DNA from 3 places in the Bacillus sp. T-10(2022) genome. Region 1 is predicted to be linked to each of the others. Evidence: riboswitches for the same ligand, from Rfam matches in the RefSeq annotation. Region 1 holds a riboswitch; each other region holds the start of a gene.
What was found. Region 1 has a riboswitch for cyclic di-AMP ahead of OSJ91_RS01450 (cation:dicarboxylate symporter family transporter). Riboswitches for the same ligand answer to the same signal wherever they lie in the genome.
Positions count from the first base shown of each region.

Region 2: linked by a shared signal. The riboswitch ahead of OSJ91_RS23135 (APC family permease) and the one ahead of OSJ91_RS01450 (cation:dicarboxylate symporter family transporter) in region 1 are both predicted to bind cyclic di-AMP.
Region 3: linked by a shared signal. The riboswitch ahead of OSJ91_RS03580 (TrkH family potassium uptake protein) and the one ahead of OSJ91_RS01450 (cation:dicarboxylate symporter family transporter) in region 1 are both predicted to bind cyclic di-AMP.

Region 1 is NZ_CP113518.1:285,727-290,625, reverse strand. It holds gene OSJ91_RS01455 (class I SAM-dependent methyltransferase) at 1-184, shown strand, start outside; gene OSJ91_RS01450 (cation:dicarboxylate symporter family transporter) at 244-1,503, opposite strand; cyclic di-AMP (ydaO/yuaA leader) riboswitch at 1,677-1,824, opposite strand; gene OSJ91_RS01445 (efflux RND transporter periplasmic adaptor subunit) at 2,026-3,285, opposite strand; gene OSJ91_RS01440 (hypothetical protein) at 3,300-3,962, opposite strand; gene OSJ91_RS01435 (diacylglycerol/lipid kinase family protein) at 4,092-4,899, opposite strand, start outside.
Region 2 is NZ_CP113518.1:4,690,439-4,695,337, reverse strand. It holds gene OSJ91_RS23145 (glycosyltransferase family 2 protein) at 1-428, shown strand, start outside; gene OSJ91_RS23140 (GtrA family protein) at 388-843, shown strand; cyclic di-AMP (ydaO/yuaA leader) riboswitch at 1,168-1,313, shown strand; gene OSJ91_RS23135 (APC family permease) at 1,452-3,278, shown strand; gene OSJ91_RS23130 (RhaT/GlcU family sugar-proton symporter) at 3,764-4,618, shown strand; gene OSJ91_RS23125 (glucose 1-dehydrogenase) at 4,634-4,899, shown strand, end outside.
Region 3 is NZ_CP113518.1:745,722-750,620, forward strand. It holds gene OSJ91_RS03570 (STAS domain-containing protein) at 1-119, shown strand, start outside; gene OSJ91_RS03575 (potassium channel family protein) at 254-910, opposite strand; gene OSJ91_RS03580 (TrkH family potassium uptake protein) at 934-2,259, opposite strand; cyclic di-AMP (ydaO/yuaA leader) riboswitch at 2,436-2,578, opposite strand; gene OSJ91_RS03585 (hypothetical protein) at 2,908-3,099, shown strand; gene OSJ91_RS03590 (MFS transporter) at 3,434-4,693, shown strand; gene OSJ91_RS03595 (TetR/AcrR family transcriptional regulator) at 4,739-4,899, opposite strand, start outside.

The sequences.
Region 1 (4,899 bases):
ATCCGGAAAGACGCTTCAGGAAGATACTTACCTCCATATCCCAACTAAACTTGAAGTCCTTGAGTGCCTGGAGGAAGCACGGTTTACAGTCATCGAAAGCTTTTATCGAAGTGAATTATTCCATGAAAACGATGATGTCATCGCTTTCTCTTCCGATTGCCGCTTCTGGATCGTCCAAAAATAAGGTAGAACTTTTTAATTCAAAAAAAATCCAGAGTGAAATGTCACTCTGGATTTTTTGTATTAAGAAACTTGTTCTAATTCTTTTTTGGAAGGAGGGTTGAATTGACCTTCCCATTTAGAGATAACGATTGCCGCAAGTGAATTACCGATAACGTTTACTACTGTACGTCCCATATCAAGAATACGGTCGATACCGGCAATAAATGCTAGACCTTCAATAGGAATACCGACAGTTCCCAATGTCGCTAAAAGAACTACGAAAGATACACCTGGTACACCAGCAATCCCTTTGGATGTGATCATTAACACTAGCATCAGCGTAATTTGCTCATACACGCTTAAATCGATTCCGTACATTTGAGCAATGAAGATAGCTGCTAACGCTTGGTATAATGTAGAACCATCAAGGTTAAAAGAGTATCCAGTCGGGATAACAAATGTAGCAATATGTTTCGGACATCCCGCTTTCTCCATTTTTTCCATGATTTTCGGAAGAACCGCTTCAGAACTTGCAGTAGAGAAAGCAAGAATCAATTCTTCTTTTAGAAGTTTAATCAATGTAAAGATATTGAATCCTACAAATTTTGCAATAAGACCCAGGATGACAATTACAAAGAAAATCATTGTTCCGTAAACAGAAAGCGCTAACTTTCCTAACGGAATTAAAGATTCCAAACCGAACTTGGAGATAGTCACACCGATTAATGCAAATACACCGATAGGAGCGAATTTCATGACCATGTTAGTCAGGTAGAACATTCCTTCAGCTACACCTTGGAAGAAACGGAATACTGGTTTACCTTTTTCACCGATGGCCGCAATACTAAGTCCAAACAACACGGAGAAGAAAATGATCGCTAGCATATCGCCTTCTACCATTGCTTTAACTGGATTGGATGGTACGATGTGCACGAGTGTATCTACGAACGATTCATGCTGCTTAGTTTCTGCTGTATCAACATATGTGGAGATATCAGTTTGTTCCAGTTTATCCATATTCACACCAGCACCAGGCTGGATAATATTCGCTGAAATTAAACCAACAGCAATCGCTATCATAGTTACAACAACAAAGTATGATAATGATTTAGCACCTAGTTTACCTACCGCTTTCAAATCACCTACACCGGCAACTGCAACGATAAGGCTGGATACGATGATCGGCACTACGATCATTTTAATCATTCGTAGGAAAATGTCTCCGAATGGCTGTAAAAAGCTTTGGGCCGACTCATTACCATAAAAAATGGCACCAACGATAATCCCTAGAATTAAACCAATAAAAATTTGGCTAGCTAAACTTAATTTAAATTTCTTCATTTACTTTCCTCACCTTCCATAAAGTCTTTGATGCAAAAACATTTTTGTCTCGGTAAGGGAAACAAGATACTAATAAAAAGAAAGTAATTTTTCTTTTTTTGAAAAACTCTGTCTTTACGCCGAAAAAAAAGACACTTCATGTGTCGATTTCTTATTGGCGTGAATATTCACACATGTTCCCTTAAAGACGCTGACGAGGTTAGCTGTCGGGTTAGGAATTGGAAACACAAATGCCCTTTCATTTCTGAATTCACCCCTAGCGGATAAAATCCACAAAAATGGGTCCCCCGTTCTTGGAATAAGATTAAGCGAGTTAACTTATAATAAAATATTATACTAAAAATGATAATCTGTAAATATTAATTCGCATTAGTTCTAGAAAAAATCTTTAAATATGTCTGAATATTCTGCATTAAAGACTATTGTATCTATAATTACTCTTCCCGATTTTTAATCATATAAGTTATATTGATATATAATTAAGAACTAATTTGACATCACCTCTCTTGATGTAAGAAGCGGTTATTTTTCCAAAATGCCAAGCAACAGATATCTTACTTTTTCCCTAGAGGTGAATTTTTTATAAGTTGCCGCTTTCACTTTTTCAAATTGGATTGGGGTAATAAAATAAGAATGGTTCTTCGCCACATCCGGCTCCATTAGGATGACGTCACCCACCGACGGTCCCTTTATGATTTCTTGCATCCCTTCAGCCTTAAGCCCTTTTGTAATGTAATGTTTATCCACATAGCCTTTTTTAGTCAATTTGTAAACATAAGGCTGTTTATGGTATTGTACCGCCTCTATAGGAATGGAGGGTACACCTGCTTTCTCATTGGTTATTACAGTAAGGTTCACTTTGGATCCCACCAACAAAGCTTCCGTTTCTTCACCTTCCGATTCGATTAGTGCCTGAAATGGAAATCTGTTATCTTTTTTTAATGACGGCTCTTCAGCGGGATAGGAATGGATGCGGCCTATCTTCCCTTTCAATGCCGTTTTTGAATCAGAGGAACTTGCTTTTATAGTCATGCCCACTTCAGCCTTTTTCATTTCCTCTTCGGTGAAATCCCCTTCAATTGCCATATTTGTCGAAACAATGGATATAATGGGGTTATTCAGGTTTTTATTGATATTTTTAACTACACCATCAGCCTCACTCGTCGACATGATCGCACCGGACTGACCCTCAATTGAACTTAATTTAGCGTCAAGCATTTTCACTTTTTCATTCAAGCTGTTTTTTTCCAGTTCCTGCTTGTACATTTCTTGCTCAATGTTACTTTTAATAAGATCTGAGGAACTTGTTGTTATATCAATTTTCAAGTTTTTTTCCACCGATTCATCAATGGCTGCTTTTTCAGGGTTACTGGTCAGGTTCCCTTGATAAGACCTCAACTTCCCTATGTATTCCTCAATCCCTGCAATTTCTCCCTCAGCTTCCGTTTTCTCCGCTTCTATATTCGCTTTAAGAGCATCAAGTTCAGTCGTCGTATACTCAAACAACGAGGAGCCAGCCGTAATCGCATCGCCTTCTTTAACAAGGAATTTCTTAAAATCATTTTTCTTGGTGTCAAAATAAATATCATACTCTTCTACAGGTTTAATTACCCCATTTGTTTGAATAGTATCCGTAATTGTATCTTTTTTTACCTTTGTCCAGTTTTCAACGAAAACAGTTCGTTCCACTTTGCTTTCTTTTTTTTCAATAAGGTATAAATTAACGGTTATTAACACTACCGACGCAATGGAGACCGCCGCCATTTTCCATTTCCCGCTCATTCATTTCACCCGCCTTATACAAATACGCCAACTTGGATGTATGCTAAAAAGGCTTTAACAAACCATGTGGCCAGATACAATAGAACAATCATTAAAAGGACCAAATAATTACTTCGTTCTGAAAACTCCTTTAAATAAAAATATTGCAAAGCAATAATAAGAAATTGAAAAATGGTGATTTCGCTGAAAAAGTGAATGAAATAATCACTTCTGAGAAAATACTGACTGATGATCCCCAACGAAAAAGGATTGGCATCGCTGCCTATATCCATTAAAACGAATAGAGGAATCAGAAATATTTTTTCCACTAATTGCAAGACAAAAAGAATCATTTGAACGATGACTAATTTTATATATGGGATATCTGTAACGATCCAAAAGAATAGAGCTGATAAAAATATGTATATGGAAGGGTCGATTATGCCTGTTATTATGTTGCCGCTCAAAATCAGCAACTTTGCTCCTTCGAATTCTTCGGCACTCATATTCGTGATTTCTTTGGAAAATGATTCTGAACCAATGCCAAAATATCCCCCAATGGCGAATACTATAAGACTAAGAAAATATAAAAATAGTAATTTCAATCCAAGCTTTGTGACTGCCTCTGCATTTTGAAGCTGATAACGACTCCGATGAGGCTCTAAAAGGCCCTTTATTAATCTGACCTGGTACACCATATGTGGACCTCCTGCAAAAATTGATATATCTTCATATATTTTATCTTATTTTGGAAACAATTGCAGAAATAAGGAATGAATATACAAAAAAAACACATAATCATTCCCATTCAAATTTAATCCGCCATATTAATTTGGAGTTAATACTGACAAATGTTGGGCAAGGACTTTAATGCGTGCAGGAGTTCGTCTATAGTTCTCTCCATCCATATCCACATCAAGCGGCCTCTTGGTTTCAATGGTCAGGGTATCGGCTTGTAAATAATTCACCCCAGAGTCGGAGATCATATTTTGCGTCCATGAACGCTTCATCGCTATTATTTCTAAAAATGCACCAAGGCTTGCATTTTCCAAGATGGCAACGCCGAAGAGTCCATCATCTGGACTGATCATGGGAAAGGGCAATAAATTGGTGCCGATAAAACAACCATTCAAAACCAAAATCATAACTGCTTCCCCTTCAATAACATTCCCATCATATTTTAGTTTATAGGAAAAGGGAGCATTCTCGCCAATCGTCCTTACAGCACTTAATAAATATCCTATCTTTCCAAACCTGTTTTTTTCCTGCTCATCAATATTGCTTGATGCATCTGAAATAAGCCCTACTCCCCAAAAATTAGAAAAATAATCGTTGTTGGCCTGGCCAATATCAATTGAACGAACCTTGCCATTCACTAATGCTTCTGCAGCTTGACGAACATTTTGAGGAATCTTTAATGTTCTGGAGAAGTCATTGCAAGTCCCTCCAGGTAAAATCCCAAACAGCGGCCGCCTCGGAAGCGGCGAAAGGCCATTTACACACTCATGTACCGTTCCATCTCCTCCTAAAACGAAAACTACATCCATGGCTTCACCATATTCCAAGCAAAAACGGCATGCATCGCCTTTTTCCTTCGTTTTCATAATGAGAAACTCATCAATATGCGGAGCTATT
Region 2 (4,899 bases), 1.2 Mb from region 1:
ACAATGTTTATTATGACCGAAAAGAAAGATTGGCCGGTGAAACGAAATATCCATTTAAGAAGATGGTTGCTTTTGCGCTTGATGGCATTACTTCCTTTTCGGTTACACCGATTCGGCTTGTATTATGGCTAGGATGTCTTTCCTTTTTCATTAGCTTACTCTTTGGGTCTTACTTTTTATGGTTAAAGTTTTATGGACAGACCGAAACTGGTTGGACCTCATTAATCACCTCCATATGGTTGATCGGCGGACTGCAGTTGATTGCTGTCGGCTTGATTGGGGAATATATCGGTAAAATCTATAATGAATCCAAACGCCGGCCTAAATATATTGTTGATCTGGATTTATTTAATCCGCTCGATTTAACAAAACGGGAGCAACTAGACAATGAACGGAACAGTATTGAAAAACTATCTAAAACACACTAACTCCTTTATCCGCTTTTTATTGGTTGGAATAGTCAATACAGCGGTTGGACTTTCCATCATGCTTTTTCTTATGAATGTTCTTGAATTATCTTACTGGGTCTCAACCTTTTTCGGCAATGGCACGGGAGCTGTAACGAGTTTTCTTTTGAACAGGACTTTTACTTTTAAAAGCGACATAGAATGGCGGCGAGGAGTTGCCCGTTTCTTTTGCGTCATCCTGATTTGTTATTCCGCCGCTTATTCTATAGGCCAAGCCATTGCAGAATCACTGGAAGGATCCGTTTCTTTATCCATACAACAAAATGTGGCTGTGCTGATAGGAACAATCTGTTATACAGTACTTAACTATCTTGGCCAGAAATACTTTGTCTTTAAAAAAAGCAATTTGAGACCAATTCAAGAAGGAAGGAACTAATAGGGTGGATCAGTTGAATAATGCCCCCGATTGGACGGGAATTAATGACTATCCAAGCTGGGGCAGATCTGTTTAATTTCGCCTCGGCATCTCCATGTGGCTGATCATTTTACCCTTTCGGACCACCTTTTGTTCATTGACTCCTTGATTATTTTCTTTTTAACCGTTTATTTACCTCTTATCCTTCCTTCAAATCCATGAGTTTGGAAGACTTATGTTCTATACGTCAAGAACAAAACCTCACTTACAAATAATATTTTATTTTTGAGCAAAATTTTCATTTACTTTTCCATTTCACGGGAGTATGATAATCAACAGTTTCATATTTCTAAATCGCTTAAACCTTATGGTGCGGGGGACCCGTTATTGGGATTGTTTACAATCCAAGGGGTGAATCCTTTTTAAAAGGTAGGGCTACTCTTAGGTCCGAATCCGACAGCTAACCTCGTAAGCGTTATATGAGAAGGAAGGTGGAGCTTGTTAGACAAAAAAATTAATGTCTACAGGTCTATTTAGCTATGACTTGTAGGCATTTTTGTGTTTCGTCTTGTTTTTTGCTACAGCTGGGCAACATAAACTTATAAATTAACTATGGTGGTGAATTCTTGATGTTATCTTCTATAAAAAGGTTCTTGATAGGGAGACCTTTAAAGTCAAATGCACTTGGTGAACAAAAGCTTAACAAAACAAAGGCTTTGGCGATATTATCTTCTGATGCTTTGTCTTCGGTTGCATATGGACCGGAGCAAATATTGATCGTTCTGATCACGGTCGGTGCTGCAGCATTCTGGTATTCAATCCCTATCGCGATCGGAGTATTGATCCTGTTAACTGCTTTGATTTTGTCCTATAGACAAATCATTTTCGCTTATCCGCATGGCGGGGGGGCATATGTAGTTTCAAAAAACAATTTAGGTGTCAATCCAGGGCTGATAGCCGGAGGATCTTTGCTGGTCGATTATATATTAACTGTGGCTGTTAGTGTTTCTGCAGGTACGGATGCAATCACGTCCGCTTTTCCCGGCCTGCATTCATATAATGTGGTCATAGCCATCATTTTCGTGATTCTACTTACAATCCTGAACCTTCGGGGGGTTACGGAGTCGGCCTCTGTTTTGGCCTATCCGGTGTACCTATTCGTTTTAGCATTGTTCATCTTGATTGGTGTTGGAATTTACAAGATTTTGACGGGAGGAGTTTCACCGGAATTGCATGCATCAATCGGGACTCCGGTCGCGGGCATCAGTTTATTTATACTGCTAAGGGCATTTGCATCAGGAAGCTCAGCATTGACAGGAGTCGAAGCGATTTCCAATGCAATCCCGAACTTTAAAGATCCAGCCCCGAATAATGCTGCGAAAACTTTAATAGCGATGGGTTCATTGCTAGCTGTATTATTTTCGGGAATTGTATTCTTAGCCTATTATCTAAGCATTGTTCCGAGCGCAGAGGTAACGGTCGTCTCCCAGATTGCTGAAGAGATCTTTGGACGGAATTTCATGTATTTCTTCATTCAAGGTACGACTGCCTTGATCTTGATACTTGCGGCCAATACTGGCTATTCGGCTTTCCCTCTGCTTGCGGTGAACCTGGCAAAGGATAAATTCATACCAAGGGCGTTTACGATCAGAGGGGACCGATTAGGGTATTCCAATGGAATCATCATACTGGGACTTGCATCCATCATCTTGATAGTCGCATTTGAAGGACATACAGAAAATCTCATTCCGCTTTATGCGGTAGGGGTATTCATTCCATTTACGTTGTCCCAGACTGGCATGATTGTTAAATGGGTTCGCGAAAAGCCAAAAGGCTGGATGATGAAATTAACCATTAATTCAATTGGTGCCATAATTAGCTTTATCGTCACGATGATATTCTTTTTAACCAAATTTACTCAGGTTTGGCCTGTTTTGATTTTTTTACCTATCATCATTTTAATTTTTCATCGAATTAAAAAGCATTATGAAGCAGTTGGTGACCAACTAAGGATTACAACATGCGAGCCGATCTTACCAATTGAAGGAAATATCATTATTGTACCTGTGGCAGGTATAACTCATGTGGTTGAGAACTCTTTAAATTATGCAAAATCTCTATCTGCACATCAGGTCATTGCCGTTTATGTCGCTTTTGAAAGAGAAGACGAAAAGAAATTCGAAGAAAAGTGGGAAAAATGGCAGCCGGATGTCAGACTCGTTACACTGAATTCTTATTACAGAAGTATCATTCAGCCACTAACTAAATTTGTGGACACAGTTGAACATAAGGCTAGTGAATCCAATTATAAAGTTACGGTGATCATCCCCCAATTCATTCCGAAGAAGGGCTGGCACAATATACTTCATAACCAATCAAGTTTACTGATCCGCGCCTACTTACTTTATAAAAGAAATGTGGTTGTTACGACAGTGCCATATCATTTGAAGAAATAAGTTCCATATCTATAATTGGAAGCAAACCTACATAAGGTTTGTCTACAGTTTTTTTTGCTTGTACAAATTTGGACGTTGATTTCCTCTCCAGGCACTCGCTTTCCGCGGGCGGTCCGGGAGCCTCCTCGGCGCACTTGCGCCTGTGGGGTCTCCCTTGGACTCGCTATTCCCGCAGGAGTCTCGTACACCCGCTCCAATCAACTATGTTTAAAATTTTAGATAGACCCCCTTTTGTCAACAAAACTGGAAGCAAACCTGCATAAGGTTTGCTTTTTTTTATAATCCAGACAGCAGTACTGCTGTGTTTACTCCAACTAACGCTCCCGATATTTATCAGCATCGGAAGCCCTTTTTGTGTTGAAAACTATTTTTGCAAAAACACTTCATAAAATTACCAAGGGTCAATTCAAATAAAGCGAACATATTAAAAAGACAAAATGAAATTTACTTGCTTAGTTTTGAACTTACATATATGGGGGTTGAATATGGATATATTATTAGCTCTCTTGCCGGCAATATTCTGGGGAAGCATCGTTTTATTTAATGTGAAACTCGGGGGTGGGCCCTATAGTCAAACACTGGGTACAACGATTGGCGCATTGATTTTTTCAATAGGTGTTTATATTTTTGCCGATATTAAGTTGTCATTGCTAGTGTTTGGAGTCGGAGTTGTTTCTGGATTGTTTTGGGCCGTTGGACAAGCTAATCAGCTTAAGAGCATTGATTTAATGGGAGTATCCAAAACAATGCCGATATCTACTGGAATGCAGCTCATTTCAACGACTTTATTCGGGGTCATCGTTTTTAACGAATGGTCAACAATGAAAGCAATCATTTTAGGCGTCTTGGCATTAGTCTTCATTATTATAGGAATTGTCTTGACCTCACTGGAGGATAAAGAATCAAAAGAGGGCAAATCGGGAAACTTGAAGAAAGGAATTGTTATTCTCCTCATCTCGACATTCGGTTATTTGGTTTATGTGGTCGTGGCCCGTCTTTTTGATGTTGATGGGTGGTCAGCGTTGTTCCCTCAAGCGATAGGGATGGTGATAGGCGGTCTGTTATTGACTTTTAAACATAAACCGTTTAACAAATATACGATTCGCAATATCATTCCGGGATTGATATGGGCTGCAGGGAACATGTTTTTATTCATATCCCAGCCACGTGTGGGAGTGGCCACTAGTTTTTCCCTTTCGCAAATGGGCATTGTCATCTCAACTCTTGGCGGGATCATCATTTTACGTGAAAAGAAAACGAAGCGCCAACTAATTGGAATCATAATCGGAATTATCTTGATCATCATAGCTGGGATTATGCTCGGAATGGCAAAAAGTTAAGTGGAGGGTGATTATATGTATACAGATTTAGAAGGTAAGGTCGTTGTTATAACCGGTTCATCCACTGGTTTAGGAAAAGCGATGGCCATTCGCTTTGCTAAGGAAAAGGCAAAGGTCGTGGTTAATTATCGCACTAAATCAGAGGAAGCGGATAGTGTAATGGAGGAAATCAAAACAAATGGCGGGGAAGCTATTGCAGTAAAAGGCGATGTCACCGTTGAAGAAGATGTGATTAACCTTGTTCAATCAGCGATAAAGAATTTCGGGAAACTCGATATATT
Region 3 (4,899 bases), 460 kb from region 1:
AAACAACCCTTTCAGGACTTCGGCCGGACATAGCCATGACTGCCGTTAAGCTTCAACTGCCTTTTGATAAAGTGACGATAAAGTCCACTCTTGCCCAAGCGATCAGTACAATAAAATAATACATACATATCCAGGGCACGGGGATGCTCGTTATGAATTTCATCGAGAAGACCTCCATATGGCGGTCTTCTCGTAGTATTAGCATTCAAAATAGGTATCGGGCTACATAAAGCAAGAGCCGGAACCTGCCGGATTATTCAATATTGGCAAAGACGGCCAGATCTTCTTTATTGCCAACCACTAAAAGCATATCTTTTTCATGGATATCCTGATCCGGTGAGGGTGCAATGATAATTTCTCCATTACTCACGATGGCAATGACGCTGATATTATATTTTGCCCGTAAATCAAGCTCCCTGAGGCTTTTTCCCTTCATGCTCATGGGGAGGATGATTTCCTCGATATTGTATTCTTTAGAGAGCTCTATATAGTTCAGCATGTTAGGGGAAAGGAGCTGATTCGCGACCCGTTCCCCCATATCCCTCTCAGGATAGATGACCCAGTCGGCACCGACTTTTGTGAGCACCTGACCGTGATTTTTATTAAGTGCTTTGGCAATGACCTTTTTGATCCCAAGCTCTTTTAAAAGCAAGGTAGTTAAAATGCTCGATTGCATGTCATTTCCGATGGCTACGATGACACAATCGAAATTACGGATTCCGATTGCTTTCAATGTCTCTTCTTCAGTCGTGTCCGCCATGACCGCATGGGTAACGTTCAGTTCCGCATTCTCGACTCTTTCCTCGTTGACATCAATACCCAAAACCTCTTGACCGGCCGTATATAATCTATGGGCCACACTGGTTCCAAATCTGCCTAAACCTATCACGGCGTATTGTCGTTTTCCCATCTTTTACACTCCTCCATTCATTATTAACCAATCATGATTTTCCCTTTTGGCCGGCGGAACGGATCTGGCTTGCGCCTCATGGCGATAGCAAAGGCCAAAGTCAAAGGACCCACCCGGCCTGCAAACATCGTGAAAATTATGAGCATCCGGCCAACCGGTGATAATTCTGGGGTCAAACCCATTGAAAGTCCCACGGTGGCGAAAGCTGAAGTGGCTTCGAACAAAATCATCAAGAAGTCAGTTCCGCTTTCAGTGATGGTCAGCAGAATGGAGATGATTGAAACCACGAATACACCAATGAATGTGACGGATAATGCTTTAAAAATCGTTTCACTCACGATGCGGTGGCGGAACAATACCACATCACCCTTACCTTTGATCTGTGACCAAACCGTTCCGACAAGCGTCGCCAATGTAGTCGTTTTAATCCCGCCGCCAGTCGATCCGGGTGATGCCCCAACGAACATCAAGAAAATGATGAGCAGTAATGTAGGCTGAGTTAAATCAGGGATATTCAGCGTGTTGGAGCCTGCCGTCCGTGGTGATACCGATTGAAATAAAGACGACAGCGTTTTACCCATGAAAGATAAAGGCTGCAATGTCTTTGGGTTACCAAACTCGAATAAAAAGATTATAATCGCGCCGGCAATCGTAAGGGTCAAGCTAGTCGTCAGAACTATCTTCGTATGTACGGATAAACGATGTGTATTCCGATATTCGTATATTTCATTCATCACGATAAAGCCTATCCCGCCAAACGTGATGAGGAAGGCGACGGTAAGGGTTACGAATGGATCCGATACATAAGGGGTCAAACTCCTGAATTCCCCCATTAAATCAAAGCCGGCATTATTGAAATTCGAGATGGAATGAAAAACACCGTAATAGATCGCCTTGCCGATTGGCATGTCAAAAGAAAAGCGAATCGATAAAATAAGGGCACCCATGCCCTCAATGATGGCCGTGAAAATTAAAAGCCGTTTCACTAACCTGACTACACCTGCCATGGATAGATTATTTAAGGACTCCTGCAAGAGTAACCTGCCTTTTAAAGAAATCTTTTTGCCTAATAATAAAAAGAAAAACGTCGCAAATGTCATGAACCCTAAGCCGCCTACCTGAATCAATGTTAGGATGACCAACTCACCAAAAGTGGTGAAGGTCGATCCCGTATCCACTACGACCAGTCCTGTTACACATGTAGCTGAAGTCGAGGTGAATAAAGCATCCAGAAAAGAAAGACCATTTCCATTTTCTGTGGAAATCGGCAGGGTCAATAAATAGGCCCCAATAAGTATCAGGATGGCAAAGCCGAGTACAAGTATTTTTGGCGGATCCAATTTTGTCATTCTCAAATGATCATCCCTACCCATAAAAAAATTGTGTAAAACTGTATGACATTTCAATCATCAATCTGCTTTTCGAATCTTTTTAAAGGCATAATAAAAAGACCTGCGAAAAACCTCGAACTGCTGTTTTGTCACAAAAAGCGTGCAAAATAAGCTCCCGAAATAGGCGGTCTTATGACCTCCTTCGCTTTAGCCGACGAAGTTAGCTGACGGGTAGGATGGCGAAAGAGCTGATCTCATCCCTTCTGCAAGGCAGAATTAACCCCAAATGATTGGGTCCTCCGTACTCATTTTCCATGAGTTTTGGCCGAAATGCATTAAATTGATAAACGTATTCTACTCCCATCATTTAGCAGTTGTAAACCCCTAAATCGTAAAAAAATATTTCTTTAACAAAACTGAAAATTTACGTTTTATTTACATTTAGAAAACGTATTGACAAATATTAGTTAGCACATTATGATAGGTTCGATTAATCCAATTATGATAACCGGCATCGATGTACTTTATTCAATAGTTTCAAACAAAACATGCTATTGCGAATCAAAATTTGTAACATATATATTATGTTTCTTTTGTAAAAGATAAAGGTAAAAGCAGTACATTATTATTTAAATTCAATACATTTTATTAAAAAGGCGGGCAATTATGGAGAAGACGTTCAATAGATATGTTATTAATGCTACAGGCAAGGGTGGCCAAACATATTTAACACAATGCCAGGATAAAGATGCACTTAGGAAATGGATAGCCGATCATGAGGATCAAATCATCATGAATGAGTTAAGGATAACGGATAAGAAAAAGAATCCGTTTTTAAAATTGTTTTCCCTAAGGTAAATCAACTGAATCCAACATTCATTAGCGGTATTCAATTATGTATTCCTGTGTTCTATCCGGAACGCTGAGCGAAAAATCCATATCTTGTTTTGCTTTTAAACTCATTTATTTTGAATGAGTTTTTTTGCGTTATTTACATTATAAAAACATTAATGTTAAAATTTAGTAATTAAGTAGGCGTAAAGAGGAGAAAAGTAAATGAAATGACCACTTTCCAAAAGAGCCTTGAACGGCAGCCGAGGATAGTTAGGGGGGGCACCGCAAATTGATCTCGTCCCGAGACGCATTGCTGGGGGACCGGGTTTTTTATTATTCGGTCAAAGGGGGAGAAGCGATGAAATTAAGAAATACATTAGTATCTTGGAAATACCCTTCCATTCTTTTGTGCGGAATAGGAATCTCCAACTTTGGTTCTTGGGTTTATTTCATTGCCCTTAATTTAATCGTTCTGGATATGACTGATTCAGCCTTGGCGGTAGCTGGTCTTTATATCGTTAAACCGATGGCTTCCATATTAACGAATGTGTGGGCAGGCAGCGTGATCGACCGGATAAATAAGCGGAATCTGATGGTGGCACTTGACCTATTTCGCACGGTATTCATAGCATTGCTGCCATTGACTTCTTCTATTTGGGTCATCTATTCCCTTGTCTTCGTGGTCAATATGGCAGGGTCCATGTTCGTAACAACATCAAGGTCGTATATTACAAAATTAATTCCCATTGAACAGAGGAAACGATTTAACTCATTACGAAGCTTAATGGATTCTGGAGCTTTTTTGATTGGACCGGCGCTAGCGGGGATCCTTTTCATGATCGGTACGCCCGTTTTAGCGATTTATATTAACGCGGCTGCCTTATTACTATCCGGTATCATCACCCTATTCATGCCTAATCTTGAAAAGGATCATCCCCTTGAACAATCCAGTCATTACCTGTCTTGGACCATCATGAAAAAGGATTGGGGCATCGTCCTGGACTTCAGCCGGAAATCTTCCTACATCATGCTCATTTATTTCTTATTCAGCTGCATTGTGGTGATGGAAACGGCTATCGATTCCCAAGAAGCGGCGTTTGCCAAGGCCGTGCTCCTTTTGTCGGACAGCGATTACGGATTCCTTGTAAGCATCGCCGGGGCAGGCATCATTGCTGGGGCCATAGTCAATGTTGTATTCATCAGTAAAGTGAAAATCTCGCACATGATCGGTCTTGGATCTTTATTTGTCTCGATAGGTTATATGATCTTTGCCTTTTCGAATTCCTTTTCAATGGCCGCCATCGGTTTTTTCATCATTGCCTTTTCATTGGCTTTTGCCAACACCGGCTTTCAAACCTTTTATCAAAATAATATTCCGGTGGACATCATGGGCAGGGTCGGAAGTGTTTTTGGCTTGTTAGAAGCATTATTGATCATCATGTCTACCGCAATTGTTGGTGTTTCAGCTCATTTCATTTCGATTCGGTTCGTGGTGATTTCAGGTTCCATGATCATGTTCGCTTTATCAATTTTATTGTCGATGCTTAGTATGAATACCTCCAAAAGGAGGTATTATTCCGTTGGTGATGTAGAGGTAGAAGCTAAGGAAAAGATGTAATCCGATTTAAAGGCATGTTGATGGAACATGCCTTTAATGAATCGTTCATTGGATGAATGTGCGCAATTGGCTGATGAAGTTCAAGATTTGAAAATGGATTTTGGCCATTTCTTCCGCCGTTTGTTCTTCACAGTTCTCTAGCCACTCCTGTATCACCCCTAAAATCGCCGATGTAAGGAAGGCGTGCATATACATGCGGAATGCTT